Regions from separate parts of the Streptomyces sp. NPDC001515 genome, predicted to be linked through region 4. Evidence: riboswitches for the same ligand, from Rfam matches in the RefSeq annotation. Region 4 holds a riboswitch; each other region holds the start of a gene.
The links. A riboswitch is a leader RNA that binds a small molecule or an ion and turns the genes downstream of it on or off. The one in region 4 is predicted to bind cyclic di-AMP.
Positions count from the first base shown of each region.

Region 1: another riboswitch for cyclic di-AMP. It lies ahead of ACWCXC_RS13420 (M23 family metallopeptidase); the one in region 4 lies ahead of ACWCXC_RS24610 (NlpC/P60 family protein).
Region 2: another riboswitch for cyclic di-AMP. It lies ahead of ACWCXC_RS06775 (transglycosylase family protein); the one in region 4 lies ahead of ACWCXC_RS24610 (NlpC/P60 family protein).
Region 3: another riboswitch for cyclic di-AMP. It lies ahead of ACWCXC_RS28120 (M23 family metallopeptidase); the one in region 4 lies ahead of ACWCXC_RS24610 (NlpC/P60 family protein).

Region 1 covers NZ_JBSFHN010000010.1:104,558-112,013, reverse strand. Annotated here, with positions in the region: gene ACWCXC_RS13435 (DNA gyrase/topoisomerase IV subunit A) at 1-2,299, opposite strand, end outside; gene ACWCXC_RS13430 (M16 family metallopeptidase) at 2,567-3,928, shown strand; gene ACWCXC_RS13425 (M16 family metallopeptidase) at 3,955-5,337, shown strand; cyclic di-AMP (ydaO/yuaA leader) riboswitch at 5,568-5,737, shown strand; gene ACWCXC_RS13420 (M23 family metallopeptidase) at 5,751-6,584, shown strand; gene ACWCXC_RS13415 (GntR family transcriptional regulator) at 6,806-7,456, shown strand, end outside.
Region 2 covers NZ_JBSFHN010000004.1:41,343-48,798, forward strand. Annotated here, with positions in the region: gene ACWCXC_RS06755 (Ppx/GppA phosphatase family protein) at 1-164, opposite strand, end outside; gene ACWCXC_RS06760 (DUF501 domain-containing protein) at 199-732, opposite strand; gene ACWCXC_RS06765 (FtsB family cell division protein) at 815-1,285, opposite strand; gene eno (phosphopyruvate hydratase) at 1,380-2,660, opposite strand; gene ACWCXC_RS06775 (transglycosylase family protein) at 2,948-3,691, opposite strand; cyclic di-AMP (ydaO/yuaA leader) riboswitch at 3,696-3,864, opposite strand; gene ACWCXC_RS06780 (transglycosylase family protein) at 4,166-5,140, opposite strand; gene ACWCXC_RS06785 (cytochrome P450 family protein) at 5,254-6,564, opposite strand; gene ACWCXC_RS06790 (nucleoside triphosphate pyrophosphohydrolase) at 6,617-7,456, opposite strand, start outside.
Region 3 covers NZ_JBSFHN010000031.1:20,575-28,030, reverse strand. Annotated here, with positions in the region: gene ACWCXC_RS28145 (NAD(P)/FAD-dependent oxidoreductase) at 1-51, shown strand, start outside; gene ACWCXC_RS28140 (SHOCT domain-containing protein) at 115-519, opposite strand; gene ACWCXC_RS28135 (hypothetical protein) at 676-1,119, opposite strand; tRNA gene ACWCXC_RS28130 (tRNA-Met) at 1,564-1,637, shown strand; gene ACWCXC_RS28125 (PP2C family protein-serine/threonine phosphatase) at 1,827-3,029, shown strand; cyclic di-AMP (ydaO/yuaA leader) riboswitch at 3,245-3,400, shown strand; gene ACWCXC_RS28120 (M23 family metallopeptidase) at 3,412-4,536, shown strand; gene ACWCXC_RS28115 (aldo/keto reductase) at 4,760-5,704, shown strand; gene ACWCXC_RS28110 (PrsW family intramembrane metalloprotease) at 5,751-7,397, opposite strand.
Region 4 covers NZ_JBSFHN010000024.1:44,332-51,787, reverse strand. Annotated here, with positions in the region: gene ACWCXC_RS24620 (peptidoglycan DD-metalloendopeptidase family protein) at 1-716, shown strand, start outside; gene pcrA (DNA helicase PcrA) at 798-3,236, opposite strand; cyclic di-AMP (ydaO/yuaA leader) riboswitch at 3,662-3,829, shown strand; gene ACWCXC_RS24610 (NlpC/P60 family protein) at 3,828-5,000, shown strand; gene ACWCXC_RS24605 (hypothetical protein) at 5,072-5,425, opposite strand; gene ACWCXC_RS24600 (NlpC/P60 family protein) at 5,783-6,829, shown strand; gene ACWCXC_RS24595 (GNAT family N-acetyltransferase) at 6,889-7,456, shown strand, end outside.

The DNA of each region.
Region 1 (7,456 bases), on a different contig from region 4:
CCTCGCCCTTCAGGAACCGCTGGCAGCGCACCCCACCGGTCGCCCGGCCCTTGCGCGGGTACTGGTCGAACGGGGTGAGCTTGCAGGTCAGCAACGAATCGTCCAGCGTGCCGTGCGAACCGGCGACCGTGAACACCATCGCGTCCGCCGCCGGGTCCACCGCGGAGAAGGACAGCACCTCGGCGCCGGCCGCGAGCTTGATGCCCGCCATCCCGCCGGCCGGCCGGCCCTGCGGGCGGACCTGCGCCGCCGGATACCGCAGCAGCTGCGCGTCCGAGGTGATGAAGACCAGGTCCTCCTCGCCCGAGCGCAGCTCGGCCGCGCCGACGATGCGGTCGCCGTCCTTGAGGGCGATGACCTCCAGCTCGTCCTTGTTGGCCGGGTAATCGGGCACCACGCGCTTCACGACGCCCTGGAGCGTGCCGATCGCCAGCCCCGGGGACGACTCGTCGAGCGTGGTGAGGCAGACGACCTCCTCGTCCGCCTCCAGCGTCAGGAACTCCGAGACCATCGCCCCGCCGGACAGGACGGGCGCCGCGTGCGTGTCGGGCAGCTGCGGCAGGTCGATGACCGCGAGCCGCAGCAGCCGCCCGGTGGTGGTCACCACGCCGATGTCCCCGCGCGCCGTGGCCGGGACGGCCGACACGATCACATCGTGCTTGGCCCGCTTGGCGTCCTCGGCGAACACGATCGGGTCGTCGTTGGCCGTCCGCGCCAGCAGTCCCGTCGAGGACAGCAGCACCCGGCAGGGGTCGTCCGCGACCTCCAGCGGCACCGAGGCGACCGGCGCGCCGGCCGACTCCAGCAGCACCGTGCGCCGGTCGGTGCCGAACTTCTTCGCGACCGCCGCCAGTTCCGAGGAGACGAGCTTGCGCAGCTCGCCGTCCGACTCCAGGATCGCGGTCAGCTCCTCGATCTCGGTGTTGAGCCGGTCCCGCTCGCTCTCCAGCTCGATCCGGTCGAACCGGGTCAGCCGGCGCAGCGGGGTGTCCAGGATGTACTGGGTCTGGATCTCGCTCAGCGAGAAGCGCTCGATGAGCCGCTCCTTCGCCTGCGCCGAGTTGTCACTGGAACGGATGAGGCGGATGACCTCGTCGATGTCGAGCAGCGCGACGAGCAGGCCCTCGACCAGGTGCAGCCGGTCGCGACGCTTGCCCCGGCGGAACTCGCTGCGCCGGCGCACCACGTCGAAGCGGTGGTCGAGATAGACCTCGAGGAGTTCCTTGAGGCCGAGGGTGAGCGGCTGCCCGTCGACCAGTGCCACATTGTTGATGCCGAAGGACTCCTCCATCGGCGTCAGCTTGTAGAGCTGTTCGAGGACGGCCTCGGGCACGAAGCCGTTCTTGATCTCGATGACCAGGCGCAGCCCGTGCGCGCGGTCGGTGAGGTCCTTGACGTCGGCGATGCCCTGGAGCTTCTTCGCCGAGACCAGGTCCTTGATCTTGCCGATCACCTTCTCCGGACCGACGGTGAAGGGCAGTTCGGTGACGACCAGGCCCTTGCGGCGCGGGGTGACGTTTTCCACGGAGGCGGTGGCTCGGATCTTGAACGTGCCGCGGCCCGAGGCGTACGCGTCCTTGATGCCGCCCAGGCCCACGATCCGGCCGCCGGTGGGCAGATCGGGTCCGGGGACGAACCGCATCAGGGTCTCCAGATCGGCGCCCGGGTGCCTGATCAGGTGCCGGGCGGCCGCGATGACCTCGCCCAGGTTGTGCGGCGGCATATTGGTCGCCATGCCGACCGCGATCCCGGTCGTGCCGTTGACCAGCAGATTCGGATACGCGGCCGGGAGGACGACCGGCTCCTGCTCCTGCCCGTCGTAGTTCGACTGGAAGGCGACGGTCTCCTCGTCGATCGACTCCGTCATCAACGACGTCGCGTCGGCCATCCGGCATTCCGTGTACCGCATGGCGGCGGGCGGGTCGTCGTTGCCCAGCGAGCCGAAGTTGCCGTGGCCGTCGACCAGCGGGAGCCGCATGGAGAAGGGCTGCGCCATGCGCACCAGCGCGTCGTAGATCGACGCGTCGCCGTGCGGGTGCAGCTTGCCCATGACCTCGCCGACGACCCGGGCGCACTTCACGAAGCCGCGGTCGGGGCGCAGGCCCATCTCGTTCATCTGGTACACGATGCGGCGGTGGACCGGCTTCATGCCGTCGCGGGCGTCCGGCAGGGCCCGGGAGTAGATCACGGAGTACGCGTACTCCAGGAAGGAGCCCTGCATTTCGTCGACGACGTCGATGTCGAGGATCTTCTCCTCGAAGTCGTCCGGCGGCGGGGTCTTCGTGCTGCGGCGGGCCATCGCTGCTGCGACTCCTTCACGGATTCTGATCGGGCAACCTCAGGGTCCCTCGGGTTTCCTCAGGTTCTGACGCGCACCATTGTGGACCGCCCCACTGACAACGCGGACCTCGACCCGTCCCAAAGCACGTTCTCCGTCCGCCCCGAGACGGTGATGACCCTCTTTCCCGCGAACTTTCGCGGTACGGGAACTTCGCCAGGTGTCGGTGCGCTTGCTTACAGTGGCAGGTCTCGCAGTAAAACCAGTATCGCGATCGAAGGGACGTACATGCCCATGGGTCACACGGCCACAGCCCAGGCCGGCTCCGGCGGCTTGACAGCGACCGAGCACCGTCTGGCCAACGGCCTGCGCGTGGTGCTCTCCGAGGACCATCTGACCCCGGTCGCCGCGGTGTGCCTCTGGTACGACGTCGGCTCGCGCCACGAGGTCGAGGGACGCACCGGACTGGCTCACCTCTTCGAGCACCTGATGTTCCAGGGCTCCGGACAGGTGAAGGGGAACGGACACTTCGAACTGGTGCAGGGCGCCGGCGGCTCCCTCAACGGGACCACCAGCTTCGAGCGCACCAACTACTTCGAGACGATGCCGGCGCACCAGCTGGAGCTGGCCCTGTGGCTCGAAGCCGACCGGATGGGCTCGCTGCTCGCCGCGCTCGACGAGGAGTCCATGGAGAACCAGCGCGACGTCGTCAAGAACGAGCGCCGCCAGCGCTACGACAACGTCCCGTACGGCACAGCGTTCGAGCGGCTGACCGCCCTCGCCTACCCGGAGGGCCACCCGTACCACCACACCCCGATCGGTTCGATGGCCGACCTCGACGCCGCGACGCTGGAGGACGCCCGGACGTTCTTCCGTACGTACTACGCGCCGAACAACGCGGTGCTCTCGGTCGTCGGCGACATCGACCCCGAGCAGACCCTCGCCTGGATCGAGAAGTACTTCGGCTCGATCCCCTCGCACGACGGCAAGCGGCCGCCGCGCGACGGCGCGCTGCCCGAGACCATCGGCGGTGAGCTGCGGGAGGAGGTCCGCGAGGAGGTTCCGGCGCGGGCCCTGATGGCCGCCTACCGGCTGCCCCACGACGGCACCCGGGAGTGCGACGCCGCGGACCTCGCGCTGACCGTGCTCGGCGGCGGCGAGTCCTCCCGGCTGCACAACCGCCTGGTCCGCCGCGACCGGACGGCCGTGGCCGCCGGATTCGGGCTGCTGCGCCTCGCGGGCGCGCCCTCGCTCGGCTGGCTGGACGTCAAGACGTCCGGCGGCGTCGAGGTGGCGCGGATCGAGGCCGCGGTCGACGAGGAGCTGGCCCGGTTCGCCGAGGAGGGCCCCACCCCCGAGGAAATGGAACGCGCCCAGGCCCAGTTGGAGCGCGAGTGGCTGGACCGCCTCGGCACCGTCGCGGGCCGCGCGGACGAACTGTGCCGGTACGCGGTGCTGTTCGGCGACCCCCAGCTCGCCCTGACCGCCGTGCACCGGGTCCTCGACGTCACCGCCGACGAGGTCAAGGCCGCCGCCAGGGCCCAGCTGCGGCCCGACAACCGGGCGGTCCTGGTCTACGAGCCGGTGGAGCCGGCCGACGAGGCGGACGCCGACACCGACACCGACGCGCACGAGGGGGCGGACCAGTGACCGACGCTGCCGCGACTGGAGTTTCGATGCAGTACCACCCGCAGCCCGCCCCGGGCACGGCCCGCCCCTGGGCCTTCCCCGCCCCCGAGCGCGGCGCGCTGCCCAACGGGCTCACGGTGCTGCGCTGCCACCGCCCCGGCCAGCAGGTCGTCGCCGTCGAGATCTTCCTCGACGCCCCGCTGGACGCCGAGCCCGAGGGCCTGGACGGCGTCGCCACGATCATGGCGCGCGCCCTGTCCGAGGGCACCGACAAGCACAGCGCCGAGGAGTTCGCGGCCGAGCTGGAGCGGTGCGGCGCCACCCTGGACGCCCACGCCGACCACCCCGGCCTCCGGGTCTCCCTGGAGGTCCCGGCCTCCCGGCTGCCCAAGGCACTCGGCCTGGTCGCCGAGGCGCTGCGCGCCCCCGCCTTCGCCGACAGCGAGATCGAGCGCCTGGTGGGCAACCGGCTGGACGAGATCCCGCACGAGCAGGCCAACCCCGCCCGACGGGCCGCCAAGCAGCTCTCCAAGGAGCTCTTCCCGGCCACCGCCCGGATGTCCCGGCCCCGCCAGGGCACCGAGGAGACCGTGGCCCGGATCGACGCCGGGGCCGTGCGCGCCTTCTACGACGCCCACGTCCGGCCGTCCACCGCCACGGCCGTGGTCGTCGGTGACCTCACCGGCATCGACCTGGACGGACTGCTCGCGGACACCCTCGGCGACTGGTCGGGCAACACCGTCGAGCCCCGGCCGGCCCCGGCCATCACCGGCGACGACACCGGCCGCGTGGTGATCGTGGACCGTCCGGGCGCTGTGCAGACGCAGCTGCTGATCGGCCGGATCGGCGCCGACCGCCATGACAGCGTCTGGCCAGCCCAGGTGCTCGGCACCTACTGCCTCGGCGGCACGCTGACCTCCCGGCTCGACCGGGTGCTGCGCGAGGAGAAGGGCTACACCTACGGCGTGCGGGCCTTCGCCCAGGTGCTGCGCTCCACCGCTCCGGACTCGGCTTCCGGGGCGACGGGCGCCGCGATGCTCGCGATCAGCGGTTCGGTCGACACGGAATCCACCGGTCCGGCGCTGGACGACCTGTGGAAGGTGCTGCGCACGCTGGCCGCCGAGGGGCTGACGGACGCCGAGCGCGAGACGGCCGTGCAGAACCTCGTGGGGGTCGCCCCGCTGAAGTTCGAGACGGCGGCCTCCGTCGCGGGCACCCTCGCCGACCAAGTCGAGCAGCATCTGCCCGACGACTACCAGGCCACGCTCTACGCCCGGCTCGCCGAGACCGGCACGGTGGAGGCGACCGCCGCCGTCGTGAACGCGTTCCCGGTGGACCGTCTCGTCACGGTGCTGGTGGGGGACGCCTCGCAGATCGCGGAGCCCGTCCGGGCCCTGGGCATCGGAGAGGTGTCGGTCGTCACGGGCTGAGGCACGGCCGGCCCGGACGCGTCCGGGGAGAACGGTAACGGCACCAAGGGGGATGGATCGCGCGGAGAGAGTTCCGTGCGGTCCATCCCTTTTGTCCGTCACGAAGGGAAAGGTGCACATTTGCCCTGTGGGATGTGCGACAAAAGCGGCTGTCCGTTTGGTCCGCGTCCGCGCCGCCGCTTAGCGTCGGCTCCGCTGTCCGCACCCGTATGCCGCATCCGTGACGTACCGGGCAGCCATCGCCGAGTCCCCGTCAGGCGCGAGCCCGGGGAGCCGGGGACCCACGCAGTCCCTGGGGTGAATCGGACGCCGGCGCCCCCGGACCCGGGCCGCGGCATCCGTAGGAGACCTTCCTGCTCCGAACCCGTCAGCTAACCCGGTAGGCGAGAAGGAAGGAAAGGACCAGCCACTCCATGGCGTTCACCCGTGCCTCCGGGAAGCACCGTGCCCCGGGCCGTCTGAGCCGCGCCGGCGCGAAGACCGTCGGCATCGCGACCCTCGCCACCACCGGCGTCGTCGGCGCACTGGCCTCCCCGTCGGTCGCCGCCGACGCCGAGACCCCCGTCACCGACACCGGCCTCACCCAGGTCATCGCCATCGAGCGGGACCTCGCCGACCGCGTCGACGCCCAGGCCCAGGCGCAGCGGCGCCAGGCCGAGGCCGCCGCCGAGAAGCGGGCGAAGGCCGAGGCGGCCGCCCAGAAGAAGGCCGAGGCGAAGAAGAAGGCCCAGGCCCGGGCCGAGGCGAGGAAGAAGGCCCGCGCCGCCGCCGAGGCCCGCGCCGAGGAGGCCCGCGAGACCGCAGCCCGCGCCGCCCGCTCCGCCGAGCGCGCCCGCCTCGGCGCGTACCGGCTCCCCGTCGCCGGCACGTACGTCTCCACCGGCTACAAGTCGAGCAGTTCCCTCTGGTCCTCCGGCAGCCACTCCGGCATCGACTTCCACGCCGCCTCCGGCAGCCCCGTCGTCGCCGTCGGCGCCGGCACGGTCGTCGAGGCCGGCTGGGGCGGCGCGTACGGGAACAACATCGTGCTGCGGATGAGCGACGGCACGTACACCCAGTACGGCCATCTGTCCTCGATCGGTGTCTCCGTCGGCCAGGGCGTCGCCGCCGGGCAGCGGATCGGGCTCTCCGGCTCCACCGGCAACTCGACCGGCCCGCACCTCCACTTCGAGGCGCGCACCACGCCCTCGTACGGCTCCGACATGGACCCGATCGCCTACCTCCGGGCCCACGGCGTCTCCCTCTGAGACCCGCGACGCCCCGAAGGCCCCGGCGCGCACCGCCGGGGCTTCGGCATCTCCGGGAGGGGTGGTGGCGCGTGGGGGTCACCCCCTCGCCGCCGAGGACCGGGGCCAAAAGATATTCATGAATGAACTCCCGGCATCGGAAATGCGACCGCATTGTCATAGAGTCGCGGGACAGGTGTCGATCGGCCGCGATCCGCGGGGATGAGGGCGGGGGTTCGGACATGCGTATTCCGGCGCATTCGGTATGCACGGCCATTCGTGAAGACATTGTCTCGGGTGTCTTCGAGCGCGGCAGCCGGCTGACCGAGGAGGTGCTGGCACGCCGGTACGGGGTCTCCCGCGTCCCGGTGCGCGAGGCGCTGCGCACCCTGGAGTCGGAGGGGTTCGTGGTCACCCGCAGACACGCCGGGGCCTGTGTCGCCGAGCCCACCGAGCAGGAGGCCGTCGACCTCCTGGAGATGCGGACGCTGCTGGAGCCGCTGGGCGCGGCCCGTGCCGCGCGGCGCCGTACCGAGGCGCATCTGAAGGTGCTCCGGGGCCTGGTCAGGCTCGGTCAGGAGCGGGCCAGGCGCGGTGAGGGCGAGGATCTGCGGTCCCTGGGCACCTGGTTCCACGAGACGCTCGCCCAGGCCTCCGGCAGTCCGGGCCTCATCGCCCTGCTCACCCAGCTGCGCCACAAGATCGCCTGGATGTACACGGTCGACCCGCCGTCCCGGCCGGCCGACGCCTGGGCCGAGTACGGGGCGATCGTGGACGCCGTGGCGCGCGGCGACGCCGAACGGGCCAGGGCCCTGACCGCCCAGCACGCCGAGCGGGCCGGGGCCGCGCACCGGCTGCGCCGCCCCGTCCCGGCGGGGAAGGTGAGGAATGCG
Region 2 (7,456 bases), on a different contig from region 4:
AGCGCCTCCGGGGCGAGCCGGCCGGTCCGGTCGACGCCCTGGCCGAGCCGGACGATCTCCATCCGGCGGTCGAGCTCGACGAGCCCGCCGGTGGCGGGGTCGGCGTCGGCGACCAGCAGGCGGATCGAGTTGGTCCCGCAGTCGATGGCGGCTACACGCGTCATGAACTCAAGCCTCTCCGGCGCATCGTGTGGTGTCTCAGGCCTCGTCCGGCGTCCCGCAGGGCGTCACGCACGGCCCCTTGCGCCACCACTCCGGCAGCATGGCGATCGCCTCGTCGCCGAGCGGGTTCACCCCGGGCCCGGCCGCCAGCGAGTGCCCCACGAGCACGTGCAGGCACTTCACCCGGTCCGGCATGCCGCCGGCGCTCGGGAAGCCCTCCAGGACCTCGATGGCGTCGCGGCGGGCGAGGTAGTCCTCGTGCGCGGCGCGGTAGGCGGCGGCCAGCTCGGGGTCCGTGGCGAGGCGCTCGGTCATCTCCTTCATCACCCCGTTCGCCTCCAGGGTGCCGATCGCGGAGGCCGCGCGCGGGCAGGTGAGGTAGTACGTCGTCGGGAACGGCGTACCGTCCTCCAGCCGGGGCTGGGTCTCCACCACGTCCGGGTTGCCGCACGGGCACCGGTGCGCGATGGCGCGCAGCCCGCGCGGCGGGCGCCCCAGCTGCTGCTGGAAGGCGGCGATGTCCGCCTCGGTGGGCGGGGTGGACTCGGTCTGGGGAGGGGGCGTTTCCATGCCTGCCTAGGGTTCTGATCGGACTGCTCGCACTGCGGGTCGCGCAGCGGTACAGCGGTGGAGCGGTACAGGGGGGTGCGGCTCAGCCTCGGTCGGCGCTGTCCACGCCGTCCCACAGGTTGGAGTGCCACGGCCGGCCGGACTCGTCCGGTGTGCCGTCGCGCTCCCGCGCCGCGTCCGGGTCGACCACGGTGAAGCCGGTCTCCCCGGGAAGAAGGTAATGCAGGTGCTCGCGGGCCAGCCGCCGGATGTAGGCGTCGTCCTGGAGCCGGGCCTTCTCGTCGCGCAACTGCTCGGTCCGCGTCTCGGCCTCCTGCGCCAGCCGCTCCTGCTCGGCGATCTCGTCGCGCTGCGAGACGTACTGCCGCATCGGATAGGCGAGGGCGACGACCAGCGAGCAGACCACCAGGGCCAGGAAGGCGGCCCGGCCGGTGAGCCGGGAGCGGCGGGCCTGGCGGCGGTTCTGGGAGCGGTAGACGCGGGCCGCGGTCTGCTCGCCGAGCAACCGCAGCCGGGTCGCGGTGGAGAACCGGTCCCGGTCCTTCGCGGCCATGTCTCCGCCTCCCCATTACGCACGTCCGTCCCCGCACACGGTACGGGACCGAGTGCGGGGACGGACGGAGGCCGGGTCGGTTGCCCGGACCGGGTCAGCCCTTGAAGCGCGGGAACGCCGAGCGGCCGGCGTACACGGCGGCGTCGTCGAGGATCTCCTCGATGCGCAGCAGCTGGTTGTACTTGGCGACGCGGTCCGAGCGGGCCGGGGCGCCGGTCTTGATCTGGCCGCAGTTCACGGCGACGGCGAGGTCCGCGATGGTGACGTCCTCGGTCTCGCCGGAGCGGTGCGACATCATGCACTTGAAGCCGTTGCGCTGGGCCAGCTCGACGGCGTCCAGGGTCTCGGTCAGCGAACCGATCTGGTTGACCTTGACGAGCAGGGCGTTGGCGGAGCCCTCCTCGATGCCGCGGGCCAGGCGCTCCGGGTTGGTGACGAAGAGGTCGTCACCGACGATCTGCACCTTGCTGCCGAGCTTGTCGGTGATGACCTTCCAGCCGGCCCAGTCGTCCTCGTACAGCGGGTCCTCGATGGAGACCAGCGGGTACGCGGAGACCAGCTCCTCGTAGTACTCGGTCATCTCGGCGGCCGAGCGGGACTTGCCCTCGAACTCGTACTTCCCGTCCTTGTAGAACTCCGAGGCGGCGACGTCGAGCGCGAGCGCGATGTCCTTGCCCGGGGCGTAGCCGGCCTCCTTGATGGCCTCGACGATGAGGTCGAGGGCGGCGCGGTTGGACTCCAGGTTCGGCGCGAAGCCGCCCTCGTCGCCGAGACCGGTGGACAGGCCCTTGGTCTTCAGGACCTTCTTCAGGGTGTGGTAGACCTCGGCACCCCAGCGCAGCGCCTCGGAGAAGGACTCCGCGCCGATCGGGGCGATCATGAACTCCTGGATGTCCACGTTGGAGTCCGCGTGCGAACCGCCGTTGAGGATGTTCATCATCGGAACGGGCAGCAGGTGCGCGTTCGGGCCGCCGAGGTAGCGGAAGAGCGGCAGGTCCGAGGCCTCGGAGGCGGCGTGGGCCACGGCGAGCGAGACGCCGAGGATGGCGTTGGCGCCGAGCGAGCCCTTGTTCTCGGTGGCGTCCAGGTCGAACATCGCCTGGTCGATCAGGCGCTGCTCGGTGGCGTCGTAGCCGACGAGCTCCGGGCCGATCTGCTCGATGACGGCGAGGACGGCCTTCTCGACGCCCTTGCCCTGGTAGCGGTTGGGGTCTCCGTCACGAAGCTCGATGGCCTCGAAGGCACCGGTGGAGGCGCCGGACGGAACGGCGGCACGGCCGGTGGAGCCGTCGTCGAGGCCGACCTCGACCTCGACCGTGGGGTTTCCGCGGGAGTCGAGGATTTCCCGGGCTACGACGACGTCGATGGACGGCACGAGGCATCTCCTTCTGGGATATGACGCTTGGGGTGCGGGGCCACGTGGGCCTTGCGACACGAGCCTAACCGGCCCGGCGGCCTGCGTCGGCCGACCGCCCGACCCCTGGGACGAAAAAGGACCCAAGCGCGGGCACAGCGGGATGAAAGGGAAGAAATCTACTGACGGGTAACGACAACAGTTGAACGGTCCCCGGCCCGAACGAGCGGACCCCGGCCCGGCGCGCACGGGGGGAGGGTGCGCACCGGGCCGGGGTGTCCGGAGCCGTCGACGAGGAGGGGTCGCGACTACTTCGTCAGGTGGAGCTGCTGACCCGGGTAGATCAGGTCGGCGTCCTTGACGATGTCCTTGTTCAGCTCGAAGAGGCGCTGCCAGCCGCCCTCGACGCCGTGGTCGGCGGCGATCTTGCTCAGCGAGTCGCCGGTGACGACCTTGTACTCGCCGTCGCCCTTGGCGACCTTCGCGCCGGTCGGGGTGGTCACGGTCTTCGCGGCCTTCTTCGGCTCGCTCTTCGCCGGGGCGGGGGTGCGCTCCGAGCGGTTGGTGGCCGGGGCCTCGGTGCGCTCGGCCTGCTTCTGCGGCGCGGCCTCCTGCTTGGGGGCCTGCTCCGTCGTGGCGGCGGAGGAGCCGGTGTCGACGCCCGGGTCGACGCCGTCGTTGGTCAGGTTGCCGGCGCCGGCGCAGGCCCAGGCGCCCGGACCCTGGAGGGCGAGCAGCTTCTCGGCGGTGGCGATCTGCTGGGCCTTGGTGGCCAGGTCGGCGCGGGGGGCGTACTGGGTACCGCCGGCGGCGGCCCAGCTGGACTGGGAGAACTGGAGGCCGCCGTAGTAGCCGTTGCCGGTGTTGATGGACCAGTTGCCACCGGACTCGCACTGGGCGACGGCGTCCCACGTGGCCACCGAGGCGGCGGAGGCGCCGGTCGCGCCCATCAGCGGAACGGCGACGGCGGCACCGGCGACGCCGGCGAGCGTGGCGATCCGGACGGCCTTGGAGGGGCGGCGGTGCTTGTTGGCCTTGCGGTTGAGCAGCATCGAGACTTCTCCTCACCGACGCCTGCGAGGTGAGCTGTCGGGTTCGGGCCTGTGAGTTGCCCGGTCGCACGTCCTAGCACGCGACTTCACCCCAAGCCGGTCCCGGCGTCCTTCGACGTCCGGGTCCGGCGCCTACCTGGGTCCCCCGCTCCTGCCTACGGCGCTTTCGCGTCTGTTCCCTTCGACCGACGGCAGGATTCGGCGTGACGGTCGACGGGGCCCGCGGTGCGAGCGGTTCAGACCGTAAACACACCCAACCCCGACATTCAAAGAAGGACATACCGGAAAAACATCCCGTACTTGCATCTGACAAACCCACATTTGCGCAGGTCGGAACGGATGCGACGGGACCTCCCGGACACAACACGCCAGTTCACGCAAAGAGACCTATGTCTCACTTGGTCGAAAGTGGGACATAGGCCTCTGAACTACCCCGGAATCCGGGGCATTTTCAGCCGGTGATCCGGGCCGGACTCACCCGGTCGGCGCACCCAGGTCAAGGCTCTGGCCAGGCAGGATCAGGTCCGGGTCGGAGCCGATCTCGTCCTTGTTGGTCTCGTAGAGCGCCGTCCAGCCGCCGGGCAGCTTCTGCGCCTGGGCGATCGCCCACAGGTTGTCGCCGGGCCGGACGGTGTACGCGCCGTCGGCGGCCGGGTCCCCCGCGTCGCGCGCCCCGGACTCGCCGCGCGAGGCGTGCCGCCCCGCGTCGCGGTCCTCGCGGCCGGACTGCCGGGTCTCCTCGGGTGCGGGGGCGCCCCGGTGCTTGCCGCCCCGGTCGGCGCTCCCGGCCCGCCGCTCGTCGCCCGGCGCGGCGTCGGAGGCGTCCGCCCCCGAGGCGTCCCGCGCGTCCCCGGCCGAGGGCGTGGAGGCGGAGGGAGAGGCGTCCGGCTTGGCGTGCTTGCCGCGCGAGGCGTCCGCGCCCCGCTCGTCCGCGCCGCCCTTCGCGTCCCCGGCGTCCTTGCCGTCCGCGGTCGCGTCGTCCGGGGCCCCGGCCTCCGCCGAGGGGTCGGCGGACGGATCGGCGGAGGGCTCGTCGGACGGCACGCCGCCCGGGTCCACCCCCGGCAGCCCGGCGTCCGTCGCGAGCCCGGAGATCACCGCGCAGCTGGGCCACGCCATCGGCCCCCGGTCGGCCAGCACCTTCTCGGCGACGGCGATCTGCTGCGAGCGGCTGGCGAGGTCGGCGCGCTCGGCGTAGGACTCGCCGCCGTACGCCTTCCACAGCTCCGGGGAGAACTGGAGGCCGCCGTAGGAGCCGTTGCCGAGGTCGGCGCTCCACATCCCGCCGCTCTCGCACTCGGCCACCCGGTCCCAGGTCGAGGCGTCCGCCGCGTGGGCGCCCGCGGCGCCGAGCAGCGGGATCGCGAGGGCCGAGCCGGTCACGCCTGCGGCGACGACGATGGCGGGAGCCTGTCGGGGACGACGGTGCCTGCCGTTCGCGGAGCCCATGGGGATGCCTTCCGTGTGACGGGTGGGTCGAACGGTGAACCTAGCGGGACTCGAACGGATGTCACAAGTCGATGCAGCGCAGATCACGCCGACATCACAGAGTTGACAGAAAGTCACCTTCCGCCCGTGCCCGCTTCCGGACCGAACTCGACCGGAAGGGTGCGCAGTCCGCGCATGATCAGCCCACCGCGCCAGCGCAAATCGGCCGATTCCCCGGCAAGCCGGAGGTCCGGAAGACGTTTCAGCAGGGTGGCGAGGGCCGTCTGGCCCTCCAGCCGGGCGAGCGGGGCCCCGAGGCAGTAGTGGATGCCGTGTCCGTATCCCAGGTGCGGGTTGTCACGCCGTGCGAGGTCCAGCGTGTCCGGACCCGCGAAGCGCTCCGGGTCCCGGTCGGCGGCGGCCAGCACCACGAGCACCGGATCGCCCTCGGCCACCCGCTGCCCGCCGATGGTCAGCGCCTCGGTGGCGTACCGCCAGGTCGCCAGCTCCACCGGCCCGTCGTACCGCAGCAGTTCCTCGATCCCGGTCGCCAGCAGCTCCGTCTCCCCCGCCTCCAGCGAACGCTGGAGGCGGGAGCGCTGCTCCGGATGGCCGAGCAGGGTGTGGACCCCGTTCCCGATCAGGTTCACGGTCGTCTCGAAACCCGCGAACAGCAGGATGAAGGCCATCGCGGCGGCCTCGTTCTCCGTCAGGTGCTCGCCGTGGTCGCTCGCCCGGATGAGCCCCGAGATCAGATCGTCGCCCGGGTCCTCGCGCTTGCGGTGGATCAGTTCCAGGAGGTAGTTCCGCATCTTCTTCACGGAGCGCGCCACCCCGCCGCGCGGGCCGCCGCCGTGGCGGATCATCATCCCCGCCCAGTCCCGGAAGTCGTCCTGGTCCTCGCCCGGCACCCCGAGCAGATCGCAGATGGCGTAGATGGGGAGCGGGAAGGCGAACTCGTGGATGAGGTCCGCTTCCCCCTTCGCGGCGAAGCCGTCGATCAGCCGGTCCGTCAGCTCCTGGACGCGGGGCGCGAACGCGGCGACCCGGCGCGGGGTGAACGCCTTGGAGACGAGCCGGCGCAGCCGCGTGTGGTCGGGCGGGTCGATGTTCAGCAGATGCGTCATCAGCTCCGCCTTGCGCTCCCCCGGGATGCCCGTCTTCCCCTTGGCCCGCGCGGACCCGGCGTGGTGGGCCGGGTTCTTGGAGAGCCGGGCGTCGGCGAGCGCCTGCCGGGCGTCCGCGTACCGCGTCACCAGCCATGCCTCGACCCCGCTGGGCAGGGTGGTGCGGTGCACGGGGCTGTGCGTGCGCAGCCAGGCGTAGGCGGGGTACGGATCGGTCGCGAACTCCCAGGTGAAGAGCTCGGGCGCGGGCGGGACGGCGGCGCCGGACCCGCCGTGGGCGGGGCAGCCGGCCGGGGCGTGGGCGGGGTGGTCGTTCACCCCCCGACGTTATCCGCTGCCCCGGGCGGGGGCTCCGGGGCCTCGGCGGCCCCTACTCCGCGCTGTCCGTGCTCTCCGCGCCGTCCACGCCCTCCGCGGCCCGGATGGCGTCCCGGTAGGCGCGGGCCGCGGCGCGCAGGGCGGCCTCCGGGTCGACGCCCTCCTCCTGGGCGCGGACGGCCAGGGCGAGCAGCCGGTAGCCGATGGCGGCGCCGTCCCCGCCCTCGGGGAGGGGGACGTCGAGTCCGGCCGTACGCACGCGGCTCGCGAGCTTCGCGGCGAGGGCCAGGCCGGGCTGGCCGAGCGGCACCCCGTCGGTGACGGAGGCGCGCCGCTTCTCGACGGCCTTGGTGCGCAGCCAGTGCGCGTGGACGTCCTCGGGGGTCTCGGCGGTGGCGTCGCCGAAGACGTGCGGGTGGCGGTGGATCAGCTTCTCGATGAGCGTGCCGGCGACGTCGTCCACGGAGAACGGCTCCTCGCCGCTTCCCGGAATGCCCTCCTCCGCGATCCGGGCGTGGAAGACGACCTGGAGGAGCACGTCCCCCAGCTCCTCGCGGAGTTCCTCGCGGGTGCCGTCCTCGATCGCCTCGACGAGTTCGTACGCCTCCTCGATCGCGTACTTGGCGAGGCCCTGGTGGGTCTTCCGCGAGGTCCAGGGGCACTCGCGGCGGATCCGGTCCATGATCTGGACGAGATCGAGGAGCCGGGCGCCGGGCAGATCGTACGAACCGGGCAGCAGCTCCAGCTCCGGCATCCGCACCCGGCCCGAACCGGCCAGCCGGGCCAGTCCGTCGGTCAGCGGCCCCTCGCCCTCCCCGCCGGTGAGGACCACCACGGTGTGCCCGCCCGCGCAGGCGTCCACCAGCTCCTCGGCGCCGGGAACGCCGGGGGC
Region 3 (7,456 bases), on a different contig from region 4:
GCCGTCCGGGGGGAGGCGACGGGGGCGGCGCCGCCCCCGTATCCGGACTGAGGGCGACGGCCCACGGCGACGGCGCCGGTCCTCGGGGAGGGCCGGCGCCGTCGTGTCGTGCGGTCAGGCCAGGAGCTTGGTCTTGGCGCGCTGGTACTCGTCCTCCGAGATCGCGCCCTTGGCCTTGAGCTCCGCCAGCTTGGACAGATCGTCGACGTGTCCGCCGCCGCGCTGCGCGTCCGAGGTGCCGGCCGCGTCCCGTACGTACGCCTTGAACGCGGCCTCGCGGTCCTTCGCGTCCTTCATGTCGCGCTGCCCCATGGACTTGCCCCGGGCGATCACGTAGATCAGCACACCCAGATACGGCAGCACCAGGGCCAGGATCAGCCAGCCCGCCTTGGCCCAGCCACCGAGGTCGTCACTGCGGAAGATGTCCATGATGACCCGGAACAGCAGGAACAGCCACATGATCCAGAGGAAGAACCAGAGCATGGTCCAGAACAGGTTGAGCAGGGGGTAGTCGTCCATCGTCCACTCCTGGCGCAGCGTCGAAATGGCTGAAACTGAAATCAGTCATATCACCGCATAAAGCCCCTCGCCCGTTGGTGTGGTCCCCCCTCCGCCATGCGGGGGAGCAAGGGGGGCCGGACGAGGGGCGACGCGGCGCGGCGCGCGGCGCGGCGGCTACTTCTCCGGTACGGAAGCGGCCTCTGCGGCCTTCACCGGCTCCTCGGCCTCCGCGGCCTTCTCCGTGCGGGCGGCCTTCTCCGTGTCGGCGGACGCCTTCGGCTCGGGGGACGCCTCGGGCTCGGCGGCGGGCGCGGACGGAGAAGCCGCCGGGACGGTCGCCGGAGCGGCGGTCACGGCCTGCGCCGCCGTCTTCTTGCTGTGGGTCATGATGCCGATGAAGCCGGCGATGAAGCCGCTGATCAGGCCGGATATCGCGTGGTTGACCGCGTTGACCGACTCGCTTCCCGGGAGGCCGATCGCGAAGTAGTTCACGACCGCGCTCATCACCGCGCCCATGACCCCGCCGATGAGTCCGCCCGTGGCGGCGGCACGTACGGGGGAGGAGGCCGGGGCGGCCGGGGAAGCGGGGGCGTGATCAGAGGTGAGCGGTGCGGTCATCGTCGAGGGCCCTCCAGACGGGTTGCGATGAGAGGCCGGGAGAGGCGTTCGGGCGCGATGACATGCGCGTTCGGCGGCCTGCTCGCACGGGCAGCCCACCGGACCGGGGGATGCAGCAGTTACCTTGCGGCAGAACACGTGTTCCTTGCAACACCTTCTCAGTTTCACCACCTTGACGATCCGACGGGAAAACGGTCCCCGCTGGGCCTGGAAGGAGGCCCGCATTCCGCCCGCCAAGGCCGGGTGGCGGACCGCGTGTTCGTGCGGAGCCGTGCCTACTCCCGCTGGTCCAAGGGGTGTTGGGGCTCCTGGGGTGTGTGAGGGGTGTGTGCTTCTGGGTGTGTGGTGAGGGGGTTGGTGCGGGGGTGTGCAGTGGTACGGAGGGGGCGAACGGGGCGAGTGGTCATCGGCGCCCCGGGGATGCCGTAGAGTGGTGTTCACCGACGCGGGGTGGAGCAGCTCGGTAGCTCGCTGGGCTCATAACCCAGAGGTCGCAGGTTCAAATCCTGTCCCCGCTACTGAAACATCAGGCCCGGCACGCGCACAGCGTGCCGGGCCTGATGCGTGTACGGAGCCCGGACGACCGCGCTCCTTTCCCCCATTTGCCGACGAGGACTCGCCCCGCGCCCCCGCTCGGGGAAGCCTGGAGGCTGCGGTGGCGCGGCACCGGCCGCGGCCGTGGCGGCACCGGGCAGGAGGCCAGACAGGTGGGGACGCGGGAGCAGCGGCGGGCCGGGCCGGCCGGAGGCGTGGCGGCCCGCCGGTTCGTCCGCGCGCTTCCCGCGCTGATGATCGTCGGTGGTGTGCTGTTCGACGGGCTGACCCCGCCCCGGTACACCGCGATCCCGCTGTTCGCCGCCGCTCCGCTGGTCGCCGCCCCGTTCTTCTCGCGGGCCGGCACCATTCGGACGGGCGCCGCCGCGATGCTGGCCCTGCTCCTCCTGCGGATCCCGCACGGCGACCTGCCCGGCCCGGTGAACGTCATCGAACTGCTCACCGTCCTCACCGTCTCCGTCCTCGCCGTCCTGATCAACGGAGTCGTCCGGCGGAGCAACGAGCAGCTGGCCTCCGCCCGGGTCATCGCGGAGACCGCCATGCGGGCGGTGGTGCCGATCCCGGCCGAGAGCGTCGGGGGGCTGCGGGTCGCCGCGCGGTACGAGGCGGCGCAGGCGGACGCGTACGTCGGCGGCGACCTGTTCTCGGTGACCGACACCCCGCACGGGGTGCGGCTGCTGGTCGGAGACGTGCGGGGCAAGGGGCTGGACGCGGTCGGCGCGGTGGCGGTGGCCATCGGCTGCTTCCGGGAGGCGGCCGAGCGGGAGGACGACCTGGCGGGGGTGGCGGTGCGGCTGGAGCGGGCGCTGGCCCGGGAGTCGGAGATACGCGGGGGCCTCGACGCCTCCGAGGGGTTCATCACCGCCGTCCTCGCCGAGATCCCGAAGGGGGAGGGCCGGGTGCGCATCGTCAACCGGGGCCACCCCGAGCCGCTGCTGCTGCGTGCCGACGGGGCACTGGAGGTGCTGACGCCCTCGGTGCCCGCGCTGCCCCTCGGACTGGACCTGGGGGCGTGGCCGGACCCGACCGACGTGTGGGAGCTGCCCGCCGGCGCGACCCTCCTCTTCTATACGGACGGTCTCTCCGAGGCCCGTGACCGCGCGGGGGTCTTCTACGACCCCGCCGCCCGGTTGCGGGGCCGGATCTTCCCGGGCCCCGAGGAGCTGCTGACGGCGCTGACGGAGGACGTGCGCCTGCACACGGGCGGGGAGGCGACGGACGACCTGGCGCTTCTCGCCGTCGCCCGGCCCGCCGAGGGGCAGCCCGACCGGCGTAGGACGGTGCGGATCGTCGGCAGGGGAGGCGGCGGGCAGGGAGGCGGCGGCCGGGGTCACGCGCGGGGCGACGGACCGTAACCGAGAGACCCCACTCCGCATAACATTTGACGCACAGTCAGAATCCGAAGGGTCGTCGAGGGGCGATGAACTCGCCCGATTCCACCCGGTTGTGTCCCGTAAAGTCCAGGCCAAGGACGGGAACGATCAAGGGGAACAGCTTGGAATCGAGCCCGTCTGTCTATTAACGTTCGATAACGCAGCGCGGTTGTCCAGGCCGTCGTCAGTGGCGGCACCGTGCGCGAGCGCCGAATTCCGCAAGGGAACCGGGGAACCACCTACATGGGGTGAATCGGGCATCTCTGTCTCGTCCGTCGAGGCGGAGGAACCCGTAGGAGACCTTCCTGCTCCGAACCCGTCAGCTAACCCGGTAGGCGAGAAGGAAGGAAAGGAGTGCGCCTCCGTGGCGTCCAACAAGCCTGCCCCCGAACCCTCTTCCCGGTTCGGGTACGACTACGGCAACGACTTCGCGCCCGAGCGCGGGACCGATCGGGTCGATGCCTACGCGGCCGACTTCCGCGCCGAGGAGGCCGGGTCCGAGCGGGCTTGGGAGGAGTGGAACCCCACCGAGGAGTCCGTCCGTCCCGTACGCGGCAGGCACCGCGTCGCCAAGCAGCGCAATGGTCTGGCCCGCAGCTCCACCGTCCTCGGTGTCGGTGTCATCGCGGCCGTCGGAGCGGGTGGCATGGCCACCGCCCAGAGCAAGCCGCCGGTCTCCATTTCTCTTCCCGATTCGATCGCGGACAATCTTCCGGCCGCGAAGTCGCTGCCCGGGGTGGGCGCGCTCTTCTCGTCCGACAAGGCCGAATCCCCCGAGGAGAGGGCCGAGGCGGCCATCGCCGCCGCCCCGCTGACCTCCGCGGGTGTGACCACCGCCGAGGCCGAGCAGGGCACCACCGATGCCGGTGAGGCGCTGCGCGCCCGCATCCTCCAGCAGGCCGAACAGCAGCAGGACGCCGCCGCCGCCGAGGCGAAGGCCGCCGAGGAGAAGGCCGCGGCCGAGAAGGCGGCGGCCGAGGCGAAGAAGAAGCAGGACGCCGCCGAGGCCCGGCTCGCCGCCGAGAAGAAGAAGGCGGCCGAGGAGGCGGCGAAGAAGGCGGAGGCCCTGCGGCTGGCCAAGCTCGCCGCGAGCTACGCCATCCCGACCTCCTCGTACACGATCACCTCGACCTACGGCGAGGCCGGTTCGATGTGGTCCTCCGGCTACCACACCGGCCTCGACTTCGCCGCCCCGACGGGAACCCCGATCAAGGCCATCCACACCGGCACCATCACGTCGGCCGGCTGGTCCGGGTCCTACGGCTACCGCACCGTCCTGGAGCTGGAGGACGGCACGGAGCTGTGGTTCTGCCACCAGTCGTCCATCGGCGTCAGCGTCGGCCAGAAGGTCACCACCGGGGACGTCATCGGCAACGTCGGCGCGACCGGCAACGTGACCGGCCCGCACCTCCACCTAGAGGTCCACACCGCGGACGGCACCGGCGTCGACCCCATGGCCTGGCTGAACGCCCGCGGCCTGACCGTCTGACACCTTCCCCGAGGCGTACGGCGAAACCCCGGCAGCCCTGACGCTGACCCCCCGACGTCAGGGCTGCCGGTCTGTCCGCAGAGCCGTGCCCGTACGCCCGCCCGCAGACCTGTGCCCGCACACCCGCCCCTACGCACTCCGGCCGGGCAGGGGCGTGCCCGTCGGCGGGTCTTTGTGTACCGGGCACGGAATAGCGGCCCGGGTGCGGCGGGTTGTTCTCCCCATGACTTCTCTTCGCCCCCTCGGCACCTCCGGTCTCCAGGTCTTCCCGCTCTCCCTCGGCGGCAACGTCTTCGGCTGGACGGCCGACGAGACGCAGTCCTTCGCCGTCCTCGACGCCTACACGGCGGGCGGCGGCAACTTCATCGACACCGCCGACGCCTACTCGTCCTGGATCCCCGGCAACGTGGGCGGCGAGTCGGAGACCATCATCGGCAAGTGGCTCGCCGCGCGCGGCAACCGCGCGGATGTGGTCGTGGCGACGAAGGTCGGCGCCCACCCCGACTACAAAGGCCTCTCCGCCGCCACCATCAAGGCCGGTGCCGAGGAGTCGTTGCGCCGGCTCGGCACCGACCACATCGACCTCTACTACACGCACTTCGACGACGAGACCGTCCCGGTCGAGGAGATCATCACCGCGCTCGACCAGTTGGTGAAGGAGGGCAAGGTCCGCGAGATCGCCGCCTCCAACATCAGCCCGGAACGGCTGCGCGCCTCGCTGGAGTTCTCCGAGCGCGAGGGACTCGCCCGCTACGTGGCCCTCCAGCCGCACTACAACCTCGTCTCCCGCGACACCTACGAGGGCGAACTCCAGGAGACCGCCGCCCGCGCCGGGCTCGCTGCCGTCCCGTACTTCGCCCTCGCCGCCGGATTCCTCACCGGCAAGTACCGCCCGGGGGCGACCGTCGACAGCGCCCGCGCCGGCAGTGCCTCCGCGCACCTGGAGTCCGAGCGCGGACAGAAGGTGCTTGCCGCACTGGACGCCGTGGCGACCGAACGCGAGGCGGAGATCGCCACCGTGGCCCTGGCCTGGCTGGCCGCCCGCCCCACCGTCGCCGCGCCCATCGCCTCGGCCCGCACCGTCGAGCAGCTTCCCGCCCTGCTCGCCGTCGCCGACCTCCACCTGACGGACGCGGAACTGTCCCGCCTCACCGAGGCATCCGCCTGACCGCACGCCTCACCGACGCCCCCGCCCCGGCCGGCCCCAGGAGCCCTCAGCCCCTGGGGCCGGCCTGCGGATCGTACGGAACCGGGCCACCACCCTGAGGCGGAACCGGGCCTCCGTCTCGATACGGCACCGGGCCGCCGCCCTGATACGGGACGGGCCCGGCCCGGTACGGGGCCTGAGCGCCCTGATACGGGGGCTGACCGGCCGGATACGGGAGGGGGCCGCCCTGCGGTGGCACCGGGCCTCCCCGGTACGGGTACGGCCGGGGGCCGTACGCCTGGCCCGGGTACGGCGGGGGTATCGGCGGGGCGAAGCGGGGGCGGAGCCGACCGGTGGCCTGCGCCGCGTGCGCCAGGGCGGGGCCCGCCGTCGCCCGCCGCTGCCACAGGTGGTGCAGCAGCTCCAGCTCCCGTTCGGCGAAGTCGGGTCCGGCCGTGCCCCGGCGGGCCTGGCGGCGCAGGAACGCGAGGGAGGTCGCGAACGACTCGTACTCGGCGACCGTACGGGCCGCCGCCTTCTCCCGGGCCTTCGCCTCCTTCCGGGCCTGGGCCGGCGTCGGTGCGGGGGCGGGTATGAGCGGCGGAGCCGGGAAGGGGCCCGTCCCGGGGCCCGCCGGGAGGCGGCGCGCGATGTCGCGGGCCATGCCCCGGGCCCGCATCGAGGACAGGGCCGGCGGCTCGGCGGGCGACATCCAGCCCGCCGCCGCGTACGCCGGGAGTTCGACGCCCAGGGTGCGCAGATCCCGCTGCCGGGACCAGACGGCCAGCCAGGTCACCAGCCCGAAGGCCGGGACCATGAACGCCCCGTACACGGCGTAGAACCCGTACGGACCGAACGACGCCGATCCGTTCCACAGGGCGTGCATGCCCATGGCGAGGAGCAGGCCGAGGACGGGCGGTCCGAAGCGCCGCAGGCGCTGGTGGCGGGCGGCGCCTGCGGCGATGCCGAAGCCGATGCCCGTCAGCACGGTGAACAGCGGATGCGCGAACGGTGACATCACGGCGCGGACGAAGAACGTCGCCACCGTCACCGAGGCGAAGCCCGAGCCCACCTGCTGGTCCTCGCCGAAGGCGTTGCCCAGATAGAGGATGTTCTCCGTGAAGGCGAAGCCCGTGGCGGCGAAGCCGGCGATCACCACCCCGTCGACGACACCGCCGAAGTCCCGTCTGCGGAACAGGAAGAGCAGCAGCACGGCCGCCGCCTTGGCGCTCTCCTCCACCACGGGGGCGATGACCGTGGCGCCCAGCGTGTCCGCGTGCCCCGGGTCCGCCGTGGCCGTGGCGATCCACCGCGTCGCCATCGAATTGGCCAGGATCGCGATCAGGGCGGCCGCACAGGCCCCCCAGGCGAAGGCGAACAGCATCGTGCGCCACGGGCCCGGATCGACCCGGTCCAGCCAGCGGAAGGCCGTCATCAGCACCGGGACGGGCAGCACGGCCAGGCCGAGGCCGACGAGAAAGCCACGCGTCCCGGTCTGGTCGCGGACCAGGGCGAGGATCACCAGGCCGCAGAGCGCCAGCACCGTGAAGACGGCGACGACGCGGAGCGTCCGGCTCCGCCACAGCATGCCGACCCGGCGCGGCCGGTAGCGCCACTGGCCCCGCTCCGGCACGGCAGCCAGGATCTCGCCGACCCGCTGCTCCTCCAGCACCGGGACGGCGGGCTGCCGCTGCTGCACGGACCCGTCGGACACCCTTCGACCCTAACGACCGGGACTGACAACGGCCATGGCGCGGGAGCGACCCGTCCGGC
Region 4 (7,456 bases):
GCTCCGCGCTCCTCACCGTCGCCGTCCCCTCCGCCTGCGTGATGAGCGTGGCGGGCATCGCCGCGGCCTCCGTGGGCGGCATCGGCGGCGGCGAGGACAAGAAGGACGACACGATGTCCATGGCGGCCGCCGACCCCGGCACCGTCAAACCGGTCGCGGCCAACAACAAGCTGGACACGCAGCTCGCCAACCTCAGCGCCGACGCGGAGAACTTCGCGGACCGCGCCAGCCGCACCCAGGAGCGCATCGACCTCAAGGCGCGGCAGGCCGCCGAGAAGAAGCGGCGCGACCAGGAGGCGGCCCGCAAGGAGGCACTGCGCCCCAAGTTCATGCTGCCCGTCAAGCAGCACGGCCTCAGCGCGTACTTCGGCCAGGCGGGCGTCAACTGGATGTCGGTGCACACCGGCATCGACTTCCCCGTCGGCCCCGGCACGCCGGTGATGGCGGCGACGGACGGCACCGTGCGCACGCAGTTCAACTCGGCGTACGGGAACATGGCCATCGTCACCATGGCCGACGGCACGGAGACCTGGTACTGCCACCTCTCCACCACCCGGATCCGCTCCGGCCCGGTCAAGGCCGGTGACGTCATCGCGTACTCCGGCGACACGGGCAACTCGACCGGACCCCATCTGCACTTCGAGGTGCGGCCCGGCGGCGGCGCGGCGATCAACCCGCTGACCTGGCTCCGCAGCCACGGCGTCGACCCCACCTGAACCCGGCTGCGGCCTGAGCCGTTCCCGGGGGCCTTCCGCGTCCCCGGGAAGCCGGGCGGGCTCCCCGGGAACGAACGGGGGCTACAGCTTCTCGACCGGCGCGTACCGCAGGAGCAGCTTCTTCGGGCGTTCGTCGCCGAAGTCCACCGTGGCCTTGGCCTGGTCGCCCACGCCCTCGACCGCCGTCACCGTGCCCAGACCGAACTGGTCGTGGGTGACCCGGTCGCCGACCGCCAGCGCGACCGTCGGCTTCTCCGAGGCCCGCCGGGTCGCGAAGCCGGAGGGGCCGGAGCGCGCGCGGGAGGCGGAGAGCGAGGAGGCGATGCCCCCGGTCGGACCCGCCGGGGCCGCCATCGGGCCCTTGCGCTTCCAGTCCAGGTGCTGGTCGGGGATCTCTTCCAGGAACCGCGACGGCGGGTTGTACGCCGGCTGGCCCCAGGCGCTGCGCATGGCGGCGCGGGTGAGGTAGAGGCGTTCGCGGGCGCGGGTGATGCCGACGTACGCGAGCCGGCGCTCCTCCTCCAGCTCCTTGGTCTGGCCGAGCGCCCGCATGTGCGGGAAGACGCCGTCCTCCATGCCGGTGAGGAAGACCACCGGGAATTCGAGGCCCTTGGCGGTGTGCAGGGTCATCAGCGTGATGACGCCGGAGCCGTCGGTGTCCTCGTCGGGGATCTGGTCGGAGTCCGCGACGAGCGCGACCTTCTCCAGGAACTCGGCCAGGGTGCCCGCGCCCTCCTCCTCGCCGCGCTCCTGCTCGAATTCGAGGGCGACGGCGGCGAGTTCCTGAAGGTTCTCGATGCGGGTCTCGTCCTGCGGGTCGGTGGACGACTGGAGTTCGGCGAGATAGCCCGTGCGCTCCAGGACGGCCTCCAGGACCACGGCGGGTCCGGCGCCGGACTCGACGATCGTGCGCAGCTCCTCCATCAGCGTGTTGAACCGCTTGACGGCGTTGGCCGAGCGCGCGGCCATGCCGTACGCCTCGTCGACCCGGCGCAGGGCCTGCGCGAAGGAGATCTTCTCGCGCAGCGAGAGGGCGTCGATCATGGCCTCGGCGCGGTCGCCGATGCCGCGCTTGGGGACGTTGAGGATGCGCCGCAGCGGGACGGTGTCCTCGGGGTTGGCGAGGACCCGGAGGTAGGCCAGGACGTCCCGGACCTCCTTGCGCTCGTAGAAGCGCACGCCGCCGACGACCTTGTAGGGCAGGCCGACGCGGATGAAGATCTCCTCGAAGACACGGGACTGCGCGTTCGTCCGGTAGAAGACGGCGACGTCCCCGGCCCTCGCCTCGTCCGTGTCGGTCAGCCGGTCGATCTCGTCGGCGACGAACTGGGCCTCGTCGTGCTCGGTGTCCGCGACGTAGCCGGTGATCCGGGCGCCGGTGCCGGCCTTGGTCCAGAGGTTCTTGGGGCGGCGGCTCTCGTTGCGCTCGATGACGGCGTTGGCGGCGGAGAGGATCGTCTGCGTGGAGCGGTAGTTCTGCTCCAGCAGGATGGTGGTCGCGTCCGGGTAGTCCTCTTCGAACTGGAGGATGTTGCGGATGGTGGCGCCGCGGAAGGCGTAGATGGACTGGTCCGCGTCACCCACCACGCACAGCTCGCCGGGGGCGTCGTCGGGGCCGGTGGGGCCGACCAGCTCCCGTACGAGGGTGTACTGGGCGTGGTTGGTGTCCTGGTACTCGTCGACGAGGATGTGGCGGAAGCGGCGGCGGTAGTGCTCGGCGACGTCGGGGAACGCCTGGAGCAGGTGGACCGTCGTCATGATGATGTCGTCGAAGTCCAGCGCGTTGGCCTCGCGCAGGCGGGCCTGGTAGAGCGTGTACGCCTGGGCGAGGGTCTTCTCGAAACCGTCGGTGGCCTGGCCGGCGAAGGTCTCCTCGTCGATCAGCTCGTTCTTCAGGTTCGAGACCTTCGCCGTGAACGACTTCGGGGGGAAGCGCTTGGGGTCGAGGTCGAGATCGCGGCAGACCAGGGCCATCAGGCGCTTGGAGTCGGCGGCGTCGTAGATCGAGAACGAGGACGTGAAGCCGAGCTTCTTCGACTCGCGGCGCAGGATGCGGACGCACGCGCTGTGGAAGGTCATGACCCACATGGCGTTGACCCGGGGTCCGACGAGCTGTTCGACGCGCTCCTTCATCTCGCCCGCGGCCTTGTTGGTGAAGGTGATCGCGAGGATCTGGCCCGGGTGCACCCCGCGCTCGGCCAGCAGATGGGCGATGCGGTGGGTCAGCACCCGGGTCTTGCCGGAGCCGGCCCCGGCGACGATGAGCAGCGGGGACCCGGAGTGCACCACGGCGGCGCGCTGCTCGGTGTTCAGACCGTCGAGCAGGGCGGCGGCGTCGAGGACGGGGCGGTGGGCGCCGTCCCGGTAGTACGCCTCGCGGGGCGGCGGGGGCCCGTCGTAGACGCCCGCGAAAAGGTCCTCCGGCACCTCGTCGGGCGCGGAGTCCTCGGGGGGCGGCGGGGGCCCTTCCTCCGGTTGCTGGAGGCCGGCCAGGAAGCTGTCGTCAAAGAGGCTGCTCATCGCTGTACGAGTCTAGGGCCTGTGCGGCGGGTCAGGGCCGGGTAGGGCGCGGCGGCTGGTGCGGTGCATCGCAAGGCGCCGGAGCGTCCTGATAGCGGAGCTATCCGGGCGTTTCGGCAACGCCGCGAGGTGCCGTGCCAGGCGTCGCGACCCCGGCCATGACCCGCTGCACAGGCCCACCGGGCGGGCGCACTGACAGGTGGGGGCGGAGTGACCAAGAGCGCATGACCGACCGGGCACGGAGAGCGAGCGGGCGGGCGCGTGACGTGGTGAATCGGGGGCCCTGCCCGCCCCACGGCACCCCGATCCGCCAAGGTCACAAAAACGTATCGGGCATATCGAACACCAACCTTCACAGGGGCACCATGAGTTGGCTAGCGTGCTCCGTCGGGCGGCCCGTACCCCCAGAGGCGATCCACGCCGAGCGGGCGGCCACGCCGAATCCGGGCTGCGCGCACGAGGCGCCCGGAGCCGGGGACCCACACGAAGCACCGGGGTGAATCGGTCCGCGACCCCCCACCCGGACCGTAGGGCAGCCTTCCGTTCCGCCCGAACCCGACAGCTAACCCGGTAGGCGGTCCACGGAAGGAGATGCAGACCTTGGCGTCGCATCGCAAACCGCGCACCCGGGTGCGCACCACCGGCCCCGCCGTGGGGATCACGACCGCCGCTCTCGCGTCCGTGACCCTGTTGTCCTCGCAGAGCGCGCTGGCCGCGCCGGCCCCCAAGCCCAGCATCGAGGACGTCCAGAAGAAGGTCGACGACCTCTACCGGCAGGCGGGGACCGCGACCCAGCAGTACAACCGGGCGAAGGAGGCGACCACCGCCCAGAAGGCCGCGGTGGACAGGCTCCTGGACGACGTCGCCGAGCGGACCGGGAAGCTGAACGAGGCCCGCAGGACGCTCGGCACCTATGCCGCCGCCCAGTACCGGGGCGGCGCCCTCGCGCCGACCGCCACGTTCTTCCTGGCCGACGACCCGCAGTCGTTCTTCGACCAGACCCACCTCATGGACCGGATGACCGAGCGCCAGACCACGGCGGTCGCGGACTTCCGTACGCAGCAGGCGAAGGCGTCCAAGCAGCGGGCCGAGGCCGTGAAGAGCCTGGAGACGCTCACCGAGTCGCAGGCGACGCTGCGGACCAGCAAGCAGGCCGTCCAGACGAAGCTGGCCGAGGCCCGGACGCTGCTCTCGAAGCTGACCGCCGAGGAGAAGGCGCGGCTGGCCGAGCTGGAGCGGAAGAAGGAGGCCGAGGCCCGGCGCAAGGCAGCGGAGCTGGCGAAGAAGCAGGCCGCCGCGAAGGCCGAGGCCGACCGCAAGGCCGAGGAGGCCGCCGAGGCCGCCAAGCAGGGCGGCGGCGGTACGGACGCGGGCAGCGGTACCGATACGGGCACCGGCTCGGACAGCGGTGCCACGACGAAGGCCGACAAGGTGATGGCGTTCGCCGAGGCCCAGATCGGCAAGCCGTACGTATGGGGGGCGACCGGCCCCGCCTCGTACGACTGCTCGGGGCTCACCCAGGCCGCCTGGAAGGCCGCGGGGGTGGACATCCCGCGGACCACCTGGGACCAGGTGAACATCGGCACCCGGGTCGCCACGGCCGATCTGCGCCCCGGCGACCTGGTCTTCTTCTACGACGACATCAGCCACGTCGGCATCTACAAGGGCGACGGCATGATGATCCACGCGCCGAAGCCCGGGGCGAACGTGCGCGAGGAGTCGATCTACTACATGCCGATCTACGGGAGCGTGCGCCCGGCCTGACCGGGGAGACCCCGTCCGGACACGACGAGGGGCCGGCCCGTCACCGGGCCGGCCCCTCGTCGTCCGTGCGCTCAGTTCCAGAGCGTGGCGATGAAGATGTTGACGACGGTCAGTCCGCCGACGGCGGCGAAGAGGCCCTTGTCGACCTTCTCCTCGTCGCGCTTGACGTACACGATCCCGAGGATCACGACCAGGATCAGCAGCTTGATGCCGATCTTCACGTTGTTCACCGGGTGGTCGTCGGCCTGGTCGAGCCCGACGAGGGCGATCCCGGTGACGAGCATGGTCAGCGCACCGTGCAGCATCGCCGGGACGAACCGTGCCGTCCCGGCCCCCATGGCCTTCATCTGGGTGAGGAATCCGCCCAGCAGGGAGGCGATGCCGATGATGTGCAGGGCGACGAAGACATCGATGAGTACGCGCATGGCTCCGCAGCCTAGCTCCGCACATAGCAGCACCCGGCGGCGAGGTGGGTCTCTCTGACCGCTTGACCGGTTGATGCGCGAATTGCCTGACTCTGGCGGGGTTTTTCCGGTCATCCGAGAACAGCGCAACGCCAAATTCAGACAATAGTGGTCATTACAACTCCTGCCCGTGCCCCGGGTTTAGCGTCCCGTCCCAGGTGACCCCCCACCACCGGCCCCCGTGCGGGGCGGTGTGCCGGGCGGTCGCCCCGCCGGGTCCCGCGGCGGACCGCACCCCCTGTGCGCGGTCCCCCGCCGGACCGGGCGGGCCCGCCGGTAGGCCCCGGCGGGCAGTCGCAAGGAAGGACGCCCGCCCTCGTGGCAGCGCACCGCAAGACCAAGCAGCGCCCGCACTCCGGCACTGCTGCCCGCACCGCCGCGACACTGGCCCTCGCCGGAGCCGCGACGGCCGCCGCGTTGCCGGGACCGGCGCACGCCGATCCCGCCCCCACCACCGCCCAGGTGAAGGCCCGGGTCGACCGGCTCTACCGGGAGGCGGAGACCGCCACCGAGCAGTACAACGGCGCGAAGGAGAAGGCCGCCGCCACCGCCCGCGCGGTGGACGACCTGCGCGACGAGGCCGCCCGCCGCACCGAGCGCCTCAACACGGCACGCCAGGCCCTCGGCGCCTACGCCGCCGCGCAGTACCGTTCCTCCGGCATCGACCCCGCCGTCCAGCTCGCCCTCTCCTCCGACCCGGACCAGTACCTCCGCCGCGCCGCGTACGTCGAGCGGGCCGGCGAACGCCGCGCCACCGAACTGCGCACCGTGCGGCGCCAGGTCACCGACCTCGCCCAGGTCCGCGCCGAGGCCGCCGGGCAGCTGCGCGAACTGGCCGCCCGCCGGGCCGCCCTCAAGGAGCACAAGGCCACCGTCCGCGCCAAGCTCGCCGAGGCCCGGCGCCTCCTGGACCGGCTGAGCCCGGCCGAGCGCGCCGCCTTCGACGCCTCGGAGGGCGGCCGGGGCGAGGCCCACGCCGGACGCGGCGCCCCGCGCGGTCTGACCGCCGCCCCGGGCACCCGCGCCGCCCAGGCCGTCGCCTTCGCCTACACCGCCCTGGGCAAGCCCTACGTCTGGGGCGCCACCGGCCCGTCCTCGTTCGACTGCTCCGGGCTCACCCAGGCCGCCTGGCGCGCCGCCGGTGTCTCGCTGCCCCGCACCACGTACACCCAGATCAACGCCGGCCGGCGGGTGTCGCGCTCCGAACTCGCCCCGGGGGACCTGGTGTTCTTCTACTCGGGCATCAGCCATGTCGGGCTGTACATCGGCAACGGGCGGATGATCCACGCCCCGCGCCCCGGCGCCCCCGTCCGCATCGCGCCCATCGACCAGATGCCCTTCGCGGGGGCCACCCGGGTGGCGTAGGCTCCCGGCCCCGGCCGTGACCGGCCGGTCCGCCCCGACGGCCCGAAGGACACCCGCACATGCCGATGGACGCCGACGTCCAGCACCATGCCCGCACCCTCACGCTGCGCTCCCCGGACCATGTCCGGGTCGGGCCGTTCGTGATCCGCCACAACCCGAAGTGGTCGCTGAAGTACGCCAACTACGCCATCCCCGACCAGGGCGCCGAGCCGACGCCCGGCGATCTCGACGCGCTCGTCGCGGCCTTCCGGGAGCGGGACCGGATGCCCCGGCTGGAGTTCCTGCCCGGTTCGGCGCCCGCCGTCGAACCGGCGCTGCTGGCCGCCGGGTTCACCGTCGAGAACCGCGCCCCGATCCTCGCCTGTGCCCCCGGTGAGCTGGTGGACCCGAAGCCGGTCGCGGAGCTGGCCGTCACGGAACCGGCCACCGGGGCCGAGTTCGCCGCCGCCGCGCTCGTCCAGCACCTGGGCTACGGCGGCGAGGGCGAGCCCGAGGAGGGCACCGCCGCGTGGCTGCGCGACGCGGTGGCCGGGGGCGGGGTCGCCGCGCTCGCCACGGTCGGCGGCGTCCCGGCCGGCGCCGGGGGCTGCTCGGTGCCCGTCGACGGACTCAGCGAGCTGGCGGGCC